One region of the Paenibacillus sp. LS-5 genome, then DNA from elsewhere that is predicted to be linked to it. Evidence: riboswitches for the same ligand, from Rfam matches in the RefSeq annotation. Region 1 holds a riboswitch; each other region holds the start of a gene.
The links. Region 1 has a riboswitch for cyclic di-GMP ahead of AC0MA3_RS13445 (fibronectin type III domain-containing protein). Riboswitches for the same ligand answer to the same signal wherever they lie in the genome.
Positions count from the first base shown of each region.

Region 1 (5,718 bases):
TTGTATGTGTGTTCTGTATTTGAGGACAGCCCTTGATGCATAAAGCTTGTGTTCATATTGTTATCCTTGATAGCACCGTCCACTTCAATATCATAACGGGTTGCCCCTACCACTGGCTCCCAATTAACAACGATACGGTCACGTTCGGCAGTGGCTTGTACGTTATGAGGTATGGAAGGCAGCGTTACTACAGTAATTACGCCGCTCCACTCACTGTTGCCTAAGGCACTGCCGGAACGTACCCGGTAGGTATGGCTTGTATTAGGCTGGAGGTTTGCATGCTTGTATTCAGTTCCGGACGTCTTAATTGATGTTCCATCAACTTCAAGATCGTACCACTGGGCTCCTGATACGGAATCCCAGCTGACATCAATATAGGTATCCTTCGCAAAGGCTTGAAGACCGCCGGACGTTCCCGGTAGTGTCGTTCTGGCAACCACATCACTCCAGCCACCGGGACCACTTAAGTTAACCGCCCTTACCTTGTATGCTCTCTGCATATTCGGGTTCAGGCCTTTTTCAACATACACAGTAGAATTCCCGTTATTTACGATCGTCCCGTTCGATTCAATCTGATAGTACTTAGCTCCGGTTACAGAATCCCACTCCAGCCGGATTTGATTACTCGTTGAAGTTAGCTGCAGATTGTCAGGTACTCCTGGGAGAGACCATTTCTCGTGGAGGACAGACCATTCCCCGTGTATAGTTCCAGCGTTTGCTCTTACACGGTAAGTATGGAGTGTACCGGAATCGAGAGGCGCATGAGTATAGTCATTTTGATTGCCTAAAACGACGACCTTGCCATCCGCTTCCACTTCATAACCTTCTGCATTAAATGAAGGTGTCCAATTCAGACTTATATCTGATGCAGACGGGGAAAATGAAAGCTCAGGTACTGCAAATGGACTTAATTGCCCCTGAGGAATTACTTCTTCCGGAACGGAGCTGGTCATCCATGAGAGAGTAGCTTGCGGCTGATTGTTGTCGCTCTCAAATTCCATGCGGATATTATAGAACTGCCCCTTTTCCAGCCTAATTTCTCCCTGCTGAGAGCTATTTCCCTGCTGCCCCCATGCGTCAATCAAGAGCTCATCGTTAATCCATAGACGAATTCCGCCATTGGTACGGCTTATAAATTCGTACAATTCGGACGTATAGGCTAATACTTGTCCAGTCCAACGAACAGAGACGCCCGAAGCAGGAAAATTGACCGGCAGCTTACCTTCAAGATTAATATTGGCATCTAGCAACGTCTTATTAGATCCGGTAAACTCTTTCCCGGCGAAGTATTCTGATTTCAGCCCATAGGGAGCATATTTAAATTTAGTCTGGCCACCACTGCCTCCAGATTTAACGGTAGGTTTCTGGTTAGAGGTTATGTCCCCCCCAATTGCCCATATGCCTGAGGTAACAATATTTAAATGATTATTCACACTGACATCCTTGCTGACGAAAAAGTCACCTGAAGCGATCCTGATATTGGCAGTACTGTTGTTGGATATTAGATCACCGACTAGCATCTCTTCTTCAATGTTCATATCAATTTTTGTATTAATGTGCAGACTGTCCTCAACAATTAACCGGCGAGCATTAATTCCAAGGTCACCGTTATTAAAAATCAGACTGCCTACTACAATTTCATCCGCCACTTTCAGGTTTGAATCGTTATTTAGATGTAAGGTACCTGTTACTCTCAGGCTAGCTCCTGGAGAGAAATTGGTATGATCTAACGGAAGAATAACTATTTGAGCTCCAGTATTGGCATTGAAATTCCCTTTTACGATAAGTGTCCCATATACTGTAATGGTGATACTTGAGTTAGTATTAATTCCGTCTGTTACCAGAAAGACGGGGTGAGTAGGAGAACCAAATGTTACTGATTTATCCAGATTCAGCTGTCCCGTACGAATTATAGCTTCAGGGTCCGTACTGCTGTTAATCGCATTAATCAGTGCATCGGCATCACTGGTCACACTGATTGCATTTTTTTCATATGGGGCCCACTTGGCCTGCATCTCATTTAGTTGACTAGTCATATAGCTTTGAATCACAGGTTGTATGCCAGGGACGTGAATTGCCGGGACCATATTATGCTCATTCCGCTGAATACCGGACAGAATCACCTGATCACTTTCGATTTCATTTCCTTCAACCGGTAAAGCAATCTGGGGTGGTACCATCTGGCGTACAGCCTTGGTAGATAATCCAGGAGAGATTTCTATGTATTGCAATGCGGTAGTTGCAGCAGAATCACCCACGCTTAATGTCAGCTTTCCATCTTTAACTTCAGTAGTATGACTGGCCAGAAAAGACCCTTTTGCAGGAACGGATATTTTATCCAAAATGGTAGTGTTCTCCACGTGCATAACATTCAGACTATCCCTTCCTTCATCTCCAACTGCTACAGTAAGATCATAGGTCCCATTAGGTAGTTCAATCTCCCAAATGGAATCAGGCTGTAAACGTATAAAGGAATTTTCTAGTGGCGTCCCATATGTACTATAAACAACCGATGTTACAGACTGCTCCTTTGACCAGCCGTAACTAAATCCATTTCGTACTCCGTATAACTCGCCGTAATCGGGTAAATAGCCTTTGGTTTCCTCGGCTCCCTGGTACAGGAAATCTACTTTAAGTGACGGTAATGCAGTGACCTTCACGCCCGCAGCTGATATATCCCTCCATGGAATAACCAGTTGCAGGATAAGTGCAAGGCACAGAAAGACCAGTGCCTTAGAGTTGAAGCTTTTCATCGTAAATCCCCCCAGTTTTTAGACACAAAAAAACAAGCCAATTAGGCAACCCGGCTGCCATAACACTGTCTTACGACGAAGGTCCTAGGCCCGTGGCTTTGCGTCCCCGCCTTTCGGTCGGGTTTGCTATTGTCTTTTGCTTGCATTTGTTTACCAAAAGTATGTATGTCCGTAATATTCGTATCTTACAACATATAAATTTTTCCTACAATTATATTTTTATGTTTTTATTAATATTTATTCTTCTAACTCCTATCAAAAACTTAATTTCCTTCATCTGTATCTAATATAATAAAGGCGTTGAAATCATAACACCCTCACCTTATGAAAAAGATGAATCCAGAAAAAAAAGACTACCTTTTCAGAAAAAGGTAGTCTTTTTTTCTCTTTAATTTGATATGACTCAACGATCTACCCTCAAAAAGCAGGCAACGCGATATCTGCGTACTTGTCCTCCAGGAACTTCTTCACTTCCGGGCCGCTGATGCGTTTGGCCAGCTTTTGAATAGCGTCGGAGTCTTTGTTGTCCTCACGTGCCACCAGTGTAATGGTGAACTCGGAATCTTCACCTTCGGTGATCAGCGCATCTTTCTTCGGTGTCAGTCCAAGCGGACTGGCATAAGCAGGGGTCATGGCCACCAGATCGGCATCATCCAGCATGCGGGCCAGCATCAGCAGGTCAACTTCCTCGAACTTAAATTTTTTGGTGTTCTCGGTGATGTCGGCCTGGGTGGCTTGAATGCCCACGCCTTCCTTCAGCTTGATCAGTCCGGCCTTAGCGAACATTTGCAGTGAACGCCCAATGTTGGAGGGGTCATTCGCCATAACCAGCGTCGCGCCTTCCGGCAGGTCGGCAATAGCCTTGTAGCGCTTGGAGTATCCACCGTAGATCGCATCATATACCGGTTGAACCGGAACTAGCTTGGAACCTTTGCTCGCATTGAACTGCTCCATGTAGGGTACGTGCTGGAAGAAGTTCGCATCCACTTCCTTATTCGCCAATGCCTCATTTGGCTGCACATTGTCGGACAGGATGACGATCTCCATATCCACTCCGTCTTCCTTCAGCAGCGGCTTCACGATGTCAAGAATATCAGTCATCGGCGGGATGAGCGAGGCTACTTTAATTTTCACAGGCTCGGCGTTAGCTGTTGCCGGTGTGGTTGCTGCCGGTGTATTTCCGGCCTCCTTGTTGTTTCCACAGCCTGCGGCAATCATGACCAGTACGAGCAGCATAAGCGTATATTTCAATGTTTTTTTCATTTGTGCAATGAACCCCCATGTTTATATTTGTTATTATCTTACTTCAGCGACTTCCCGGTCTCTCAGCGTTTATCCAGCAGCCTTGCCAGTGTACTTCCTGCATACTGGATGATCTGCACCAGCAGTATCATCACCAGAATCGCATAGACCATTACCGCCGTCTCAAAACGTTGGTACCCGTAGCGGATGGCGAAATCGCCAACCCCTCCTCCGCCGACTACTCCCATCACTGTTGAAAATGAAATGAAGCTGATCGTCGAAGCCGTCAGTCCCAGCACGAGCCCCGAACGGGCTTCCATATACAGGAACCTGAAGATCAGACCCGGCTTCGATGCCCCCATAGACAATGCGGCCTCAATTGTGCCCTTGGGAACCTCCAGCAAAGACTGCTCCACCAGCCGTGAATAATAGGCGATAGCGACGATAGACAGCGGTACGGTTGCCGCCATAGTACCGATGGCCGTACCCACTAATAAGCGGGTGAAAGGAATCAGCGCCACCACCAGCAGTAGGAACGGAAAGGAACGGATGACATTGACGATACTGTTCAGAACGAGCGACAGCGTCTTGTTCTCATAGAGCTGGCCCTTGCGGCAAAAGTATAAAACAGTCCCCAGCGGAAGCCCCAGCAGCACTGCCGCACCTACCGAAATCCCGACCATCACAAACGTTTCCCCGATGGACTGCCACATCTGATCCTGGTATTTCAGCATATTCTCAAGCATGCGCTTCCCCCGCTTTGCCCGTAATCCGTTCACGGTAACTTCCCGTGTGGTCTTCCGGTGCAAGGAACTTGCCGTCTTCCCGGGAGAAGGTATCGACGATGCGTCCGCCTTCCATGACGGATACATCGGTGCAGATTCTCCGGACGACATCGAGCTCATGGGTAACGATGATTACCGTGACCCCCATCACGTCATTGATATGCTGGAGCACGCCCAGTATATCTGCTGTTGTCCCTGGGTCCAGTGCAGAGGTCGGCTCGTCGCAGAGCAGGAGCTTCGGGCTGTTCGCTAGCGCGCGGGCGATGGCCACCCGCTGCCGTTGTCCTCCGCTCAGCTGGGCAGGGTACTGGTCTGCTTTGTCCGCAAGCCCCACGAACTTCAGGCATTCCTGCACCCGATCCATCCGCCCGCTCCGCGGCATTCCAGCCAGCGCCAGCGGAATGGCAACGTTCCGTCTGACGGTGGCATTGCCCACCAGATTATACTGCTGGAAGATCATGCCGATCTTCTGCCGTTCCTGACGCAGCAGCTTCTCCGGCATTTCTGTCAGCAGTCTGCCTTCTACTGACACAGTACCTTCATCCGGACGCTCCAGCAGATTCATGAGCCGTAGCAGTGTAGATTTCCCTGCCCCGCTGGCTCCGATAATGCCGTGGATGGCCCCCGCCCGCACTTCGAGCGAGACCTTATCCACTGCAAGGTAGCGCCCTTCCTTTAGATCAAAGCTTTTGCTTACTCCGCTCAGAGATAGAATATGAAGCCCTCCTTTCAGGCTGCCCGGACTTAAGCCCTTGTTCCCAATAAGTGTATTACTATTATTTAAAAACTGTTTTATTAAAAATCTCTTTAAATAATAAGGTATTTTCTTCGCTGTGTCATCATTTATCTGAAAATGCTATATCAAGGTCATGTAAGCATGGCCCCATTAAGGAGGCTGTCCTCCTGTCTCCAATGATTCACTAAGCAGTCTCTTTGCA
Region 1 covers NZ_JBWAVA010000007.1:204,582-210,299, forward strand. The annotation lists gene AC0MA3_RS13445 (fibronectin type III domain-containing protein) at 1-2,753, opposite strand, end outside; cyclic di-GMP riboswitch class I at 2,795-2,891, opposite strand; gene AC0MA3_RS13450 (MetQ/NlpA family ABC transporter substrate-binding protein) at 3,171-4,016, opposite strand; gene AC0MA3_RS13455 (methionine ABC transporter permease) at 4,079-4,741, opposite strand; gene AC0MA3_RS13460 (methionine ABC transporter ATP-binding protein) at 4,734-5,495, opposite strand.

Region 2 (5,718 bases), on a different contig from region 1:
TGATGAAGAGCGTCTGGTGGCAGGAACACTGTTACAGGGTTATGGGGAACGAATCGTACAGGTTAACAAGTTCCCGGTCGATATCGCTCCAGAAGGCCATCAGATTGTGATTTCACATAACGATAAACCGGGTATCATCGGTGCTGTCGGTACATTGCTTGGGGAAAATGACGTCAATATCGCCTCCATGCAGGTAGGACGTAAAATCGTTGGTGGTGCAGCGATCATGCTGCTTACCGTCGATAAGGCGGTTCCTCAGGCCGTTCTGGTGAAGCTGGCAGGACTGCCAGAGATCAATACTGCGGAAGAAATCATTTTACTGTAAAAAGTCTCTGAATAGACGCTCTTTGGAACGCTTGCATACGCCTGCTGTTCCAAGGAGCGTTTTTCTATTTCGGTCGTTGCCTGTGAGCCGGATGAACTAGTGATAACAAACTTGTCTATTTGTAAGAATGATTACATTATATGAAGCAACGCTTTCAATATTAATGCCCGAAAGACCTATAAGAGCATTTTTATGTCAGTTCTTACAATAGACCTCCCCCATGAAAACGCCTATAATATTACAATAACCAACATTATTTTAGGGGGAACTTTTTATGATGGAATGGATGAACAAGCTTCCGTTAAAACAGAGAATTATTGCCGGTTGTTACCTGGTTGCCGCTTTATTCGCTGTCCCTGTATTAATCATGTTTATAGCAATGGGCAAGATGCTTATCGGCATTATCATGGTAGTGGTCTTGGCTGGACTGACTCTCCCTCTCGCACGCTTTATTGAGAGAACGCTTACATCCTCTTTTGACGACATTTCCAACGTAACTCATACGATTGCCAAAGGGGATTTTACAACCCGGGCAGATGAGAACGGTTCCATGGGTGAGGTCAGCCGTTCCTTTAATATAATGATCGACAAGCTAAAAAAAATCCTTACCGAAGCCTCACAGATTACCCGTCAGGTTATGGATGCCAGCCGCGGGATTGAAGACAAGAATCAAAATCTGAAGATTGTAATGGCCCAGGTCTCCTCCTCTTCCAACGAGCTGGCTCTTGGCGCCAATGAAATCTCCGTAGACATTGCCGAAATGACTGAATCTATCAAGGACATCGAAACCAAGGTTTCGAATTATACTAGCTCTACTAAAGAAATGAATAGACGTTCCGTACATACGCTGGAATTAGTGGAGAAAGGCCGCCTATCTGTTGATACTCAAGCAGAAGGCATGCGTAAAAATATACAAGCTACCCAGAAAGTCGCCGACACGATCGAAGCCTTATCACATAATGCCCAGGGGATCACGATGATCACCAAAACCATTACAGAAATCGCCGAGCAGACCAACCTGCTTTCACTCAATGCATCGATCGAAGCTGCACGCGCCGGTGAACATGGCCGAGGCTTCGCTGTGGTGGCCCAAGAAGTACGAAAGCTTGCCGAAGAATCCACAGCCTCTACCAAAGAAGTATTCAGTCTGGTACGCAGCATTGAGAGCGATATCAAACAAGCGATCGAGAATATTGCTATCAATGAGGAAGTCGTACAAGTGCAAAATGAAATGATCCTTGAAACGGCTAATATTTTTGCCCAGATTGTCCAAAGCGTCCAGTACATAACCGAACAAATTGCTTCTTTTTCCTCCGAGAGCGACCTGATGCTGGAAAGTGCCCTGAAAATTTCCGGAGCAATCGAAAATATTTCTGCGATTACTGAAGAAACTGCGGCAGGAACCCAGGAGGTGTCGGCAGCAATGAACGAACAAATTAATGCGCTGCAATCCGTTGCCGAAGAAACCGAAAAAATGACCCAAGCTGTATTCCAACTCCAGAAAACGATCCATATTTTCAAATTCTAATTCCTTTCCACTTGTGCCGCTTCTAATGAAGCGGTATTTTTTTGTTCACAAAATGCTCGATGTTGATTTCATAAAAATCAGTTTTTTGACAGCAGTTCGAACCGGTAATGGTTTTGCACTTCCTTACACAGGTTTTAGTGAAAGCTACAAATCTGTAAAGAGTTGGATCCAAACGACATCTCGTTCTTAAGTCTTATTAAACTATTAACAATGAGACTCCGCCTAATCATTTCAGTCCATAAAGCCTTATCCCGATAATTAATTAGTTCTATAAACCTACACTCATTTAATTCTGATTTTCTATCACAATTTGTATTTTTAAGATTTTCTTAAATTTTATTTTAGGATAGTTTCCGATTACCTACTCTCTCTTGCACTACATTTTACAATTCACATGGATTGTAAATTTCGTCAAAAACTGAGTTTTTCGGGACAAATATATTGACAAAAGAGGAGTCAGAAATATATTGTAAAGTAAAATTATACATTTTTTATTACCACATATCGGCAAAATTCTCCGAAAGGGAATGACGCAAAGCCATGGATCTACAGTCTCATTTTTATGGGACCATGACAGCCAGGTTGCTGAACAACCGAACGTTAGGGAAACCTCGTTCTTAATGGTTATTCAATGCAGCCGGCCTGTACTCTCTTGAGTACAGGTTTTCTATTTTACTAAATATAAAACATTGGGTGGGTGGATTCTCTGAAAACAGTCGCAGATTATATGGCTGAGGCACTAAAAAACCTTGGTGTAACACATTCTTTTGGCATAATCGGCAAGTCTATTTGTCCTGTAGTTCTGAAAATGGTTGACTATGGGATTGAATTTATTCCCGGTAGACATGAAGCGAGCTCCGGGTTCGAAGCAGCAGGCTATGCTCTTAAAACTGGCAGACTAGGTGTGGCTTTTGGGACCTCCGGTCCAGGAGGAACTAATCTTCTTACTGCAGCAGCACATGCTAAGGCGAATAATCTGCCAGTGCTGTTCATTACAGGACATCAATCTATCAAGGAACTGGGAATCCCCCAGTGCCAGGATTCTTCTTCCTATCTGGCCGATCTGGCGGACATGTTCAAACCCGCTACACTCTTCAGTAAGCTAGTGGAACGCGGCGATCATTTCGGCACCCTTTTTAATCATGCCGTTTCCATTGCCTTGGGCGGACAGCGTGGACCGGTCCATTTGTGCATCCCGTTTGATGTTCAAACAGAAATGTTGGAAGAATGCCGGATAGTGATCCCTGAGCGCGAACATCTTGTTAATACCGCTAATTTTGAACGTGTAATTTCAGCAATCAATGCTTCCAGTCATCCGCTGATTATTGCAGGCAAAGGGGTTAACCGTTCTCTTGCACACCAAGAGCTCATTCAGCTGGCAGAAACCTTTAACATCCCTGTCGTTACTTCACCAGGTGGCAAAGGTGCAGTTCCTTGGGACCACCCGTTGTATCATGGACCGATTGGTGTTGGCGGATGCAAGCATGGTGATGATCTATTGAACCGCAGTGATCTGTACATTGTGCTTGGTTCACGACTGAGTGATATGACCATATGCAATCTAAAGGCTGAAAACCACCCGAAAACACTGATCCAATTTGATGTAGATCCTACCTTTGTAGGGAAAATCCTAACTTCAGAGACCCTCTCAATCGGCGGAGATTTGCGCGACAATTTAGCTTATTATCTTCAAATTTTAGATACTGCTGCTATAAAAAAACACGTAACAGAAGCCGATGTTCATTATGTGGAAGAGCTGCCTGTTCTCTCCAAGCTGTCTCTCGCCTCAGTTATGAGCACCTTAAGCGATTTGATACCTTACAACAACACTGTGTTTGTGGATGACGGCAGCCATGGCTTTAACGCCGTGAAATGGTACAACGTGAAAAAACCAGGCAGCTTTGTCTTTGATGCTTATTTTGCCTGCATGGGCAACTCTATTGGCATGGCGATTGGTGCTAAGGTGGCAGCCCCTGAAGAAACGATCGTATGCATTACCGGGGATGGCTGCTTCATGATGCTCGGTACGGAAATCAACACCGCAGTGTGCAAGAATATTCCGGTAATCTTCATCGTGGTGAACAACATGCAGCTGGATATGGCGCTTAAAGGTATGCAAAAGACAACAGGCAGAATCGATGGTACGATCTTCGAAGTACCTATGGATGCCGTGAAATTCGCTGAATCCCTTGGAGCCACAGGCTACAAATGCGAGACTGCAGAACAATTCAACGATGCAATCCAAGCCGCAGTCGCATCGAACCGTGTAGCGGTCATTGAATTGCTGACCGACCGTGATGAAGTGCCTCCAACAGCTCATCGTGTGTTGAATCTCAATTAAAATTACAGCGACGTCAAGAATCATTTCTCTCATGATAGATCCTTGACGCTCATCAGAATGCAGGAGGCTTGTCCGTGGAAAACAACATTAACAGTGGACTTAAACATTTTTCCAACCTATCCGGGGACTATGGTGCCAAGGCGCTTGCGCCTATTAAGGAGCATTTTCCCGAACTGGCCGAGTACATCATGGGCAACGCCTACGGCGACATTTTTCAACGCACAACGATTGGTTCTGACTGGAAGGAAATCGCCGTCATATCGTCTTTGATTACTATGGGCCAATTCGAGCAGCTTGGAGTCCATTATGTGATGGCGCTCAGCGTCGGAATGACTGTGGATCAGATCAAAGGCATCTTACTGCATTTGGTGCCGGTAATCGGTGCTCCAAGAGTCATTTCAGCTTTTAATGTGCTGCTTGCAACCCTTGAAGAAATCCAATAATTGCTTTGTAAACAATTTTATACAAAGTTCGACTTTTTTCTTGCAAATATGTTAAAAATATGATTCTATTAGAGGGAAAATGTCCCAAAATTAAGTATTCATGTCGAAATAAGGCGTGGGATTATAGGTTTCGGGATTTATTCTGTTATACACATTTATTTTTTGGGAGAGATGAGCAAATGGGTAAATTTATTTTGAAAACCGATTCTGTAAACAAAGTCATTAATATTGAATTAGAAGGAACCTTCTCCAATGAGGATGGTCTCAAATCGATTCAAGCTTACCAGCAGACCATTAACCCTATTACGCCTTCAGAATACGCGCTGCAAATTGACTGCAGAAAGCTGAATGTTACTTCTCCTGATGTTGTGCCTTTGCTTGAAGGCTGCTTCATTATGTTCAAATCGGATGGTTTTGAAAAAGTAAACATGACTCTTGAAAACAACCCCATTCTAAAAATGCAGCTCGCGCGTCTGGGCCGCAAGGCTGGACTTGAAAACTTGGAGATCACTTCAACTGTTTAATCATAAATATTGTTCATCGCCAGCAACTCGAACGAGGGCTGACAAGCAAGTCTAGTACGAAGTTGGAGACGGGAAGAAGCGCTCATAAACTTTTAGGAGGATTACCATGGCCGGGATACGAATTAAGGATATTGATATCTATCATCCAAGCAAAAAGATTGGCAACGACTTTTTCATACAGCATTTTGACGAAAAAGGTATTGATATCCGTGGACTCCTGACAGCACTTGGCCGTGAAAACCGCTATAGCATCGACAGCAATGAAGAGAATTCTCTGACCATGGCTTTCGAAGCAGCAAGCAACGTTCTGGACAAGACCGGGCTTACCGGGGCTGACATCGACCTGATTGCATATGCCAGTCAGACTCCTGAATACATCTTCCCGACGAACTCACTCATGATTCACCGTTTAATCGGTGGCGCATCCCACGCGATCTGCATCGATAGCAATGCCAACTGTGCGGGTATGACCGCCTCGGTAGAACAGGTAAGCCGTCAAATGATGGCCAACCCAAGAATCCGACGTGCACTGGTAATCGGTTCAGACCACGTTGCTC
Region 2 covers NZ_JBWAVA010000013.1:86,143-91,860, reverse strand. The annotation lists gene serA (phosphoglycerate dehydrogenase) at 1-325, shown strand, start outside; gene AC0MA3_RS18515 (methyl-accepting chemotaxis protein) at 603-1,853, shown strand; cyclic di-GMP riboswitch class I at 2,350-2,443, shown strand; gene AC0MA3_RS18510 (thiamine pyrophosphate-binding protein) at 2,551-4,194, shown strand; gene AC0MA3_RS18505 (carboxymuconolactone decarboxylase family protein) at 4,269-4,637, shown strand; gene AC0MA3_RS18500 (hypothetical protein) at 4,817-5,161, shown strand; gene AC0MA3_RS18495 (3-oxoacyl-[acyl-carrier-protein] synthase III C-terminal domain-containing protein) at 5,268-5,718, shown strand, end outside.
Region 2: linked by a shared signal. The riboswitch ahead of AC0MA3_RS18510 (thiamine pyrophosphate-binding protein) and the one ahead of AC0MA3_RS13445 (fibronectin type III domain-containing protein) in region 1 are both predicted to bind cyclic di-GMP.

Region 3 (5,718 bases), on a different contig from region 1:
CAAAAGCTTCGGCGATTCGCCAGTATTAGCCGGCGTGGATCTTAACATTGCAGAGGGGGAGCTGGTCACGCTGCTGGGTCCTTCCGGATGCGGCAAAAGCACGCTCCTGCGCTGCATCGCCGGGCTGACCGAGCTGGATAGCGGCAGCATCCGGCTCTCGGACAAGGAGCTGACGAAGCTGCCGCCGCGCAGCAGGGATGTGGGCATGGTGTTCCAATCCTATGCGCTGTTCCCCAATCTGACCGTCAGTCAGAATGTGGAATATGGGATGCGCATGCGCGGCGTTGCTCCGGCGGCGCGGCGCAGCCGGTGCGAAGAGCTGCTGGCGCTGGTCGATCTCGAAGACAAGCGGGATGTCTATCCGCAGGCGCTGTCCGGCGGACAGCAGCAGCGGGTGGCGCTGGCCCGCTCGCTGGCCGTCCAGCCGAGGCTGCTGCTGCTGGACGAACCGCTCAGCGCGCTAGACGCCAAAATCCGCAAGAATCTGCGGGCGGAAATCCGCGATATTCAGCGGCGGCTCGGGATGACGACGCTGTTCGTCACCCACGACCAGGAGGAAGCGCTGATCCTCTCGGACCGGATCTGCATCATGAACCAGGGTCGCGTGGTGCAGGAAGGCTCCCCGGAGCAGCTGTACAAGGCGCCCCGCACAGAATTCGCTGCCCGGTTCATGGGCAGCTATAACGTACTCAGCCGGGCGGAGGCACTCGCGCTGTTCCGCAGAATTGACAGCCGTTCCGACCGTTTTGCGATCCGTCCCGAGGCTGTCATTCTGCTGCCGGAGGGTGAAGCAATTCAGGATGATGCGGACGGCATGTCCGATGTCCGCGGACATGTTATATCGGTGTCGGTTCTGGGCAATATTATCCGCGCCACTGTCGTGGCCGAGGGTATTAGCCTGACCGTAGACCTGCTCAATGACGGCCGCTGGCTGCGGGTACAGGAAGGGGATTCTGTAACTCTTCTGCTGGATCCTTCCCAACTGCTGCATCTGGAGCAGGAGGGGGCGTGAGAGGTAGGTAATGGTCGCCCCGCCCGCCCCGCCCATCGCCCGCCCGCTGCCTCGTCCATTACCCGTCAAGTCCCGTGCCGCGCGGCGGGCCCTATTCATGGTACAATGAGTAGGCGTTACAGAGGGATGTACAGGAAGGAGCAGTACCTTAATGGAAGCAACCGCACAAGATGTAGCGGAGTGGATGGTCAAGGAGATCCGTTTTACGGGAACCCTGCACCAGACCGCCGCGATAGAATATGTGAAGGCCAATTTTGGCGAGCAGTTTGTGTATGTGAATGAGAACGGGAATGCCTCGTTGTCCAAGGATGTGAAGAAGGCCTTCCGCAAGCTGCATGCCGGAAGAATTGCCTGGGACCGCGACGGATTCCTGTGGGCCTGGACCTGATAAAGGTCCCTATAGCCATCCTCACCTGAAGCAGTATGGCCCTTCAACAAGTATAGGAGCTGACATGAACCACATGCGGGCACTACTCCCCATGTGGTTTTTTTCTATATCCGTATCCCTAAATAAGGAAGGAATAGAATATCTTAATTTTACAGGAATAAATTCCGATAATTATAGAGTCCTATACATCTAAAGTCACAAATACATAAGGATAAAGGGACAGAAAACCGAGTTTGGAACAAAGGCAAACCCGTACGAAAGTCGGAGACGCAAAGCCACGGGCCTACTTCATCCGGGAAGGATGTTAGGGCAGCCGGGCCGCTCAAGGCACTTGGTTTTTTGGCGTGCCTATAAATAGCGCTGGGGGAGAGAAGTGAATGAGGTTTGCAAGGGAAATGAAGTTGTCGCGGTACATGGTGGCCGCAGTGGCGGTGGTATGCATGCTTGGCGGCCTGTTAAGCGGGGGGCTTGGCACGAAGCTGGCTTCGGCAGCCGGGACAGACCCGGGCAGAACGGACTACAGTGTATCCGGTGACCGGATTGTGTGGCTGGAAGCAGATGCGAACGGGGTCAAACAGGTGCACGTGCTAAGTCAAGCCAGCGGAACAAGTAAAGTGCTTACGACCGGTTCATCTGCCAAGGATGCGCCTTCTGTGGGCGGCAACACAGCCGTGTGGGCGGACAAGGGAACGGAGCCGGAATCCTCGCTCAACTGGGATATCTACACTGCGGATCTTGCAACAGGCACCCGTATCAAGCTTAACAAGCAGTCCGGCCCCTATGGGAATCCGACTACGGATGGTGTCGGCGTGGTCTGGTATGAGCGCAACAATTACGGCAGCATGATCTATCATGATCTGGCTACGGGCCTTGAAGCCGACTTAGGTGAGGGACGCTTTCCGGTACTGGCTGATGGGAATGTGGTGTATAAGAATGCCCGTGACGGGGGCCTTAGTCTGCTGGATTTAAGCAGTGGAGTTACACGCGCGCTGGTTAGTCTGGGCGGAGCGAATTACGTGGACTGGTTTGTTTTTAACGGAAATTATGTGCTCTTCAAGCAAAAGAACAGCACCTCCGGGAACAAGGTTGTGCTGCTGAATATCAACGATCTGACGGCTCAGCCTGTGGATCTCACAGAGATGAAATCCGGAGGAACAGATTATGCCTTTATGTCCATAGGTGAGAAGCGGGCTGTTTTTCAGGAAGACATGAACGGTACGGCTACACTTCATCAAGTAAACCTCTCAACCTATGCGGTAGAACGGCTGCCGGCGATAGAGACAGGGGCTAAGCTGATCGGCATAAGCGGCGATAAGCTGCTGTACAGCAGGAGTGATAACTATATAGGATCGGTTGATTTACAAGGGTCAACCACGACCGGTCCGGGAACAACTCCAAACACCGGTACGGGTTCGGCTACGGAAGTGAAGACCCCGGTAGTCACCGGAGCCAAGGACAGTCAAGTGATCGGCAGTGCTGGAGGTACCTTGTCTGTATTGGAAGGCTGGGCGCGGCTGGAGATTTCAGCAGGAACGTTCCCGGATCCTACCACGGTAAGCTTGGCTCAAGCAGAGCTGGATACGAAGGTACTGCTCGACGCAAACGGCAAAAAACTGCAAAAAGCAGGTTCCGTCTGGGAAGTGCAAGCCAGTAGCCCATTCCACATCCCGGCAAAGCTGGCGGTAAGATATCCGCACGAAGAGCCTTGGACGACAGCGCAGGAGAAGCTTGGAATCTACAGCTATGATCCGGCAAAGGGAAGCTGGAGCTATATTGGCGGTGTAACTGCGGCAGAGGAAGGCTATGTGCAGGCCAAGATTACAGCCTCCGGACTGTATGCGGTTATGCTGCGCGACATTGGGTTCACGGATCTGTCAGGCCACTGGGCACAGCAAGCCGTAGAGGTCCTGGCGGCCAGAGGAATTGTGAATGGAATGAATGGAGCCGTGTATGCGCCAAAAGGCATCCTGACCCGGGCTGAATTCACCAAACTGCTGGCAGCAGCGCTTCAATTACAGCCGGTGAAGCCGGATACAGCGACCTTCCGTGATGTTTCAGCTGCGAACTGGTCCTATGCGTATGTGGAGGCGGCAGCAAAGGCCGGAATCGTAACCGGAGAAGCCAGACTTTTTCAGGGCAATGATCCGCTGACCCGTGAACAGATGATGGTGATGCTGATGCGGGCGATTGACAGCACTACGGGAAGCCTGGCCGCTACTGCGGATTTGGATAAGCGTGAGGCTGGACTCGCCGGATTCAAGGACAATGGCAATATTAGCGCATGGGCACGGGAATCCGTAGCGGCTGCGGTCGGGAAGAAGCTGGTGCAGGGCAGCGGACAGCTTTTGAAGCCTAAGGATTCATCTACGCGAGCCGAAGCGGCAGTTATTATGTACAAGCTGCTGGCCGAGCTGAAATTACTATAACTTATAACGGATAGGAGATCAGTCTATGATATTTCGAACGATAACAAGGAAGTGGCGCAGCGGCAGCTTGAAGGCGCGAGTGAACCTCATGCTTGCGCTGCTGCTGGTCCTCTCATATCTCCCGGTTCTTCCGGGACTTACCAACCTCACATCCTCAGTCTTTGCCGCAACGAATATGCGGATTGAACCGAGTGAGCTTAACCCGGAATCTGGGAATAAAGCGGTCATCTCCTTCAGCTTTAATGCTGCGGATAACGGTCAAGACAAACATGAGACGAAGATTAACCTGTGTACTCCGCAAAAAGACGGCTCAGCCCCGATCCTCGGGGATCTGATTACGAGCGGTGTATATGACACGAAGCTGAACGGGGAATACATCGTTCACAAATATGAGTGGGATGGCAAGATCGGAGGCGTGCCCCTGGATGAAGGGCGCTACAACGTCTGCATCTCCCCTGCTGAATATAATGGAGTTGGCGTATATTACGGGCAAATTGCCAGCTTTGAAATTCTTGGCGGCGACGAAGTAGCGCCTCCGGCAGCATTGCAGATCAAACCAGCTGTCTCCGGTCAATCTGTAGTATCCGGGACTGCTGAGCCAGGATCTCTGCTTGAAGTGGAACTCTACTACCCATCCACTAGAGAGGACAAGCTGTTCTCCAATATTGCAGTCAACAGCGCAGGACAATGGAGCCAGCAGATCGGGATCAAGCTGGGGGAAGCCGCGCATATCACGGCGAGAGCGAAGAAAGCCGGTGAGGTCTCAGGGTATTCGGAGCCGCTTGCGGTATTGCGAGCGCCGGCCCCTGCTTTTTCAATCAGCTGGGAAGCTCTGGCGGCTTATTATTATAAGCTGGATACGGTTCAGGCCATGCAGGAAAAGGCGCAGGACATTGCCGTATTGAACCTGTCTGCGACCTCAGCGGGAACAATCAGCGGATTAACCTCCATTTTGCTGACTGATCCCCAGACGACCCGGGTTATCTCCAGCGGGGATCTGTCACAATTTACGGAAGCGGCCATCCGGGACCGGCTGCGGATTGTGAACCCGTCGGGACAGGCGCCGGTTGATCCGGCCCGGGGAGATTTTGTCTACTCGAGTGATTCGATCCGGCTGCAGGCATTGATGCCGCTGCAATTCGGACTGAGCTATCTGAGCCGTGATCCGTTCACAGGTGTCAGTGGCCTGGGATGGCATCATAGCTACGAATGGAAGCTGAACCCGCTGAGCAGCGGTAAGGTGGAGGTTAGGAGTCCGGACGGTTCGCTTTTTGAATATGTGCCTTTGTCCGGAGGAGATTATCTGACCCCGCGCGGGACCGACTGGACGCTAAGTGCGCCATCTGCAGGTGCCTACACCCTCACATCGCCTCAAGGTGATCGGTACCGGTTCAACACGGAGGGGCTGCTGCAATCGGTCACGGATTTGAACGGGAATACTATTACTCTTGCCTATCAGGGAACGAAGCTGGAAACGGTCAGTACCGCCGGGGCCTCTCTGAGCTTAAGTTATGATGGAGCAGGGAAGCTGACCGCTGTAACGGATATGGCCAGCCGGCAGATGTCCTTCCATTACAGTCCGGCAAGTGGAGACCTGATCTCCATTACAGATGTGGATGGTGCCACGACCCATCTAACCTATGATGGCAGCCATCACGTACTCAGCGTAACAGACCCCAAAGGGACTGCGGCGATGAGCGTAGCCTATGATGATCATCAGCGTGTGACCAGCTTTACCGACTTTTATGGGAATGCGAGTTCTTCCAGCTATGAAGGGCGAGTGGCTCCAGTGGTCCGGGGAGAAGAGCCTGATGAAGGTGTGACAGGGATTGACCCTGCGAACGGGCATGATATTCCCGACTCGGATGAAGTGATTCTATCCGGGACGATGA
Region 3 covers NZ_JBWAVA010000011.1:196,987-202,704, forward strand. The annotation lists gene AC0MA3_RS17255 (ABC transporter ATP-binding protein) at 1-1,012, shown strand, start outside; gene AC0MA3_RS17260 (DUF6953 family protein) at 1,164-1,400, shown strand; cyclic di-GMP riboswitch class I at 1,634-1,726, shown strand; gene AC0MA3_RS17265 (S-layer homology domain-containing protein) at 1,778-3,826, shown strand; gene AC0MA3_RS17270 (DUF6531 domain-containing protein) at 3,852-5,718, shown strand, end outside.
Region 3: linked by a shared signal. The riboswitch ahead of AC0MA3_RS17265 (S-layer homology domain-containing protein) and the one ahead of AC0MA3_RS13445 (fibronectin type III domain-containing protein) in region 1 are both predicted to bind cyclic di-GMP.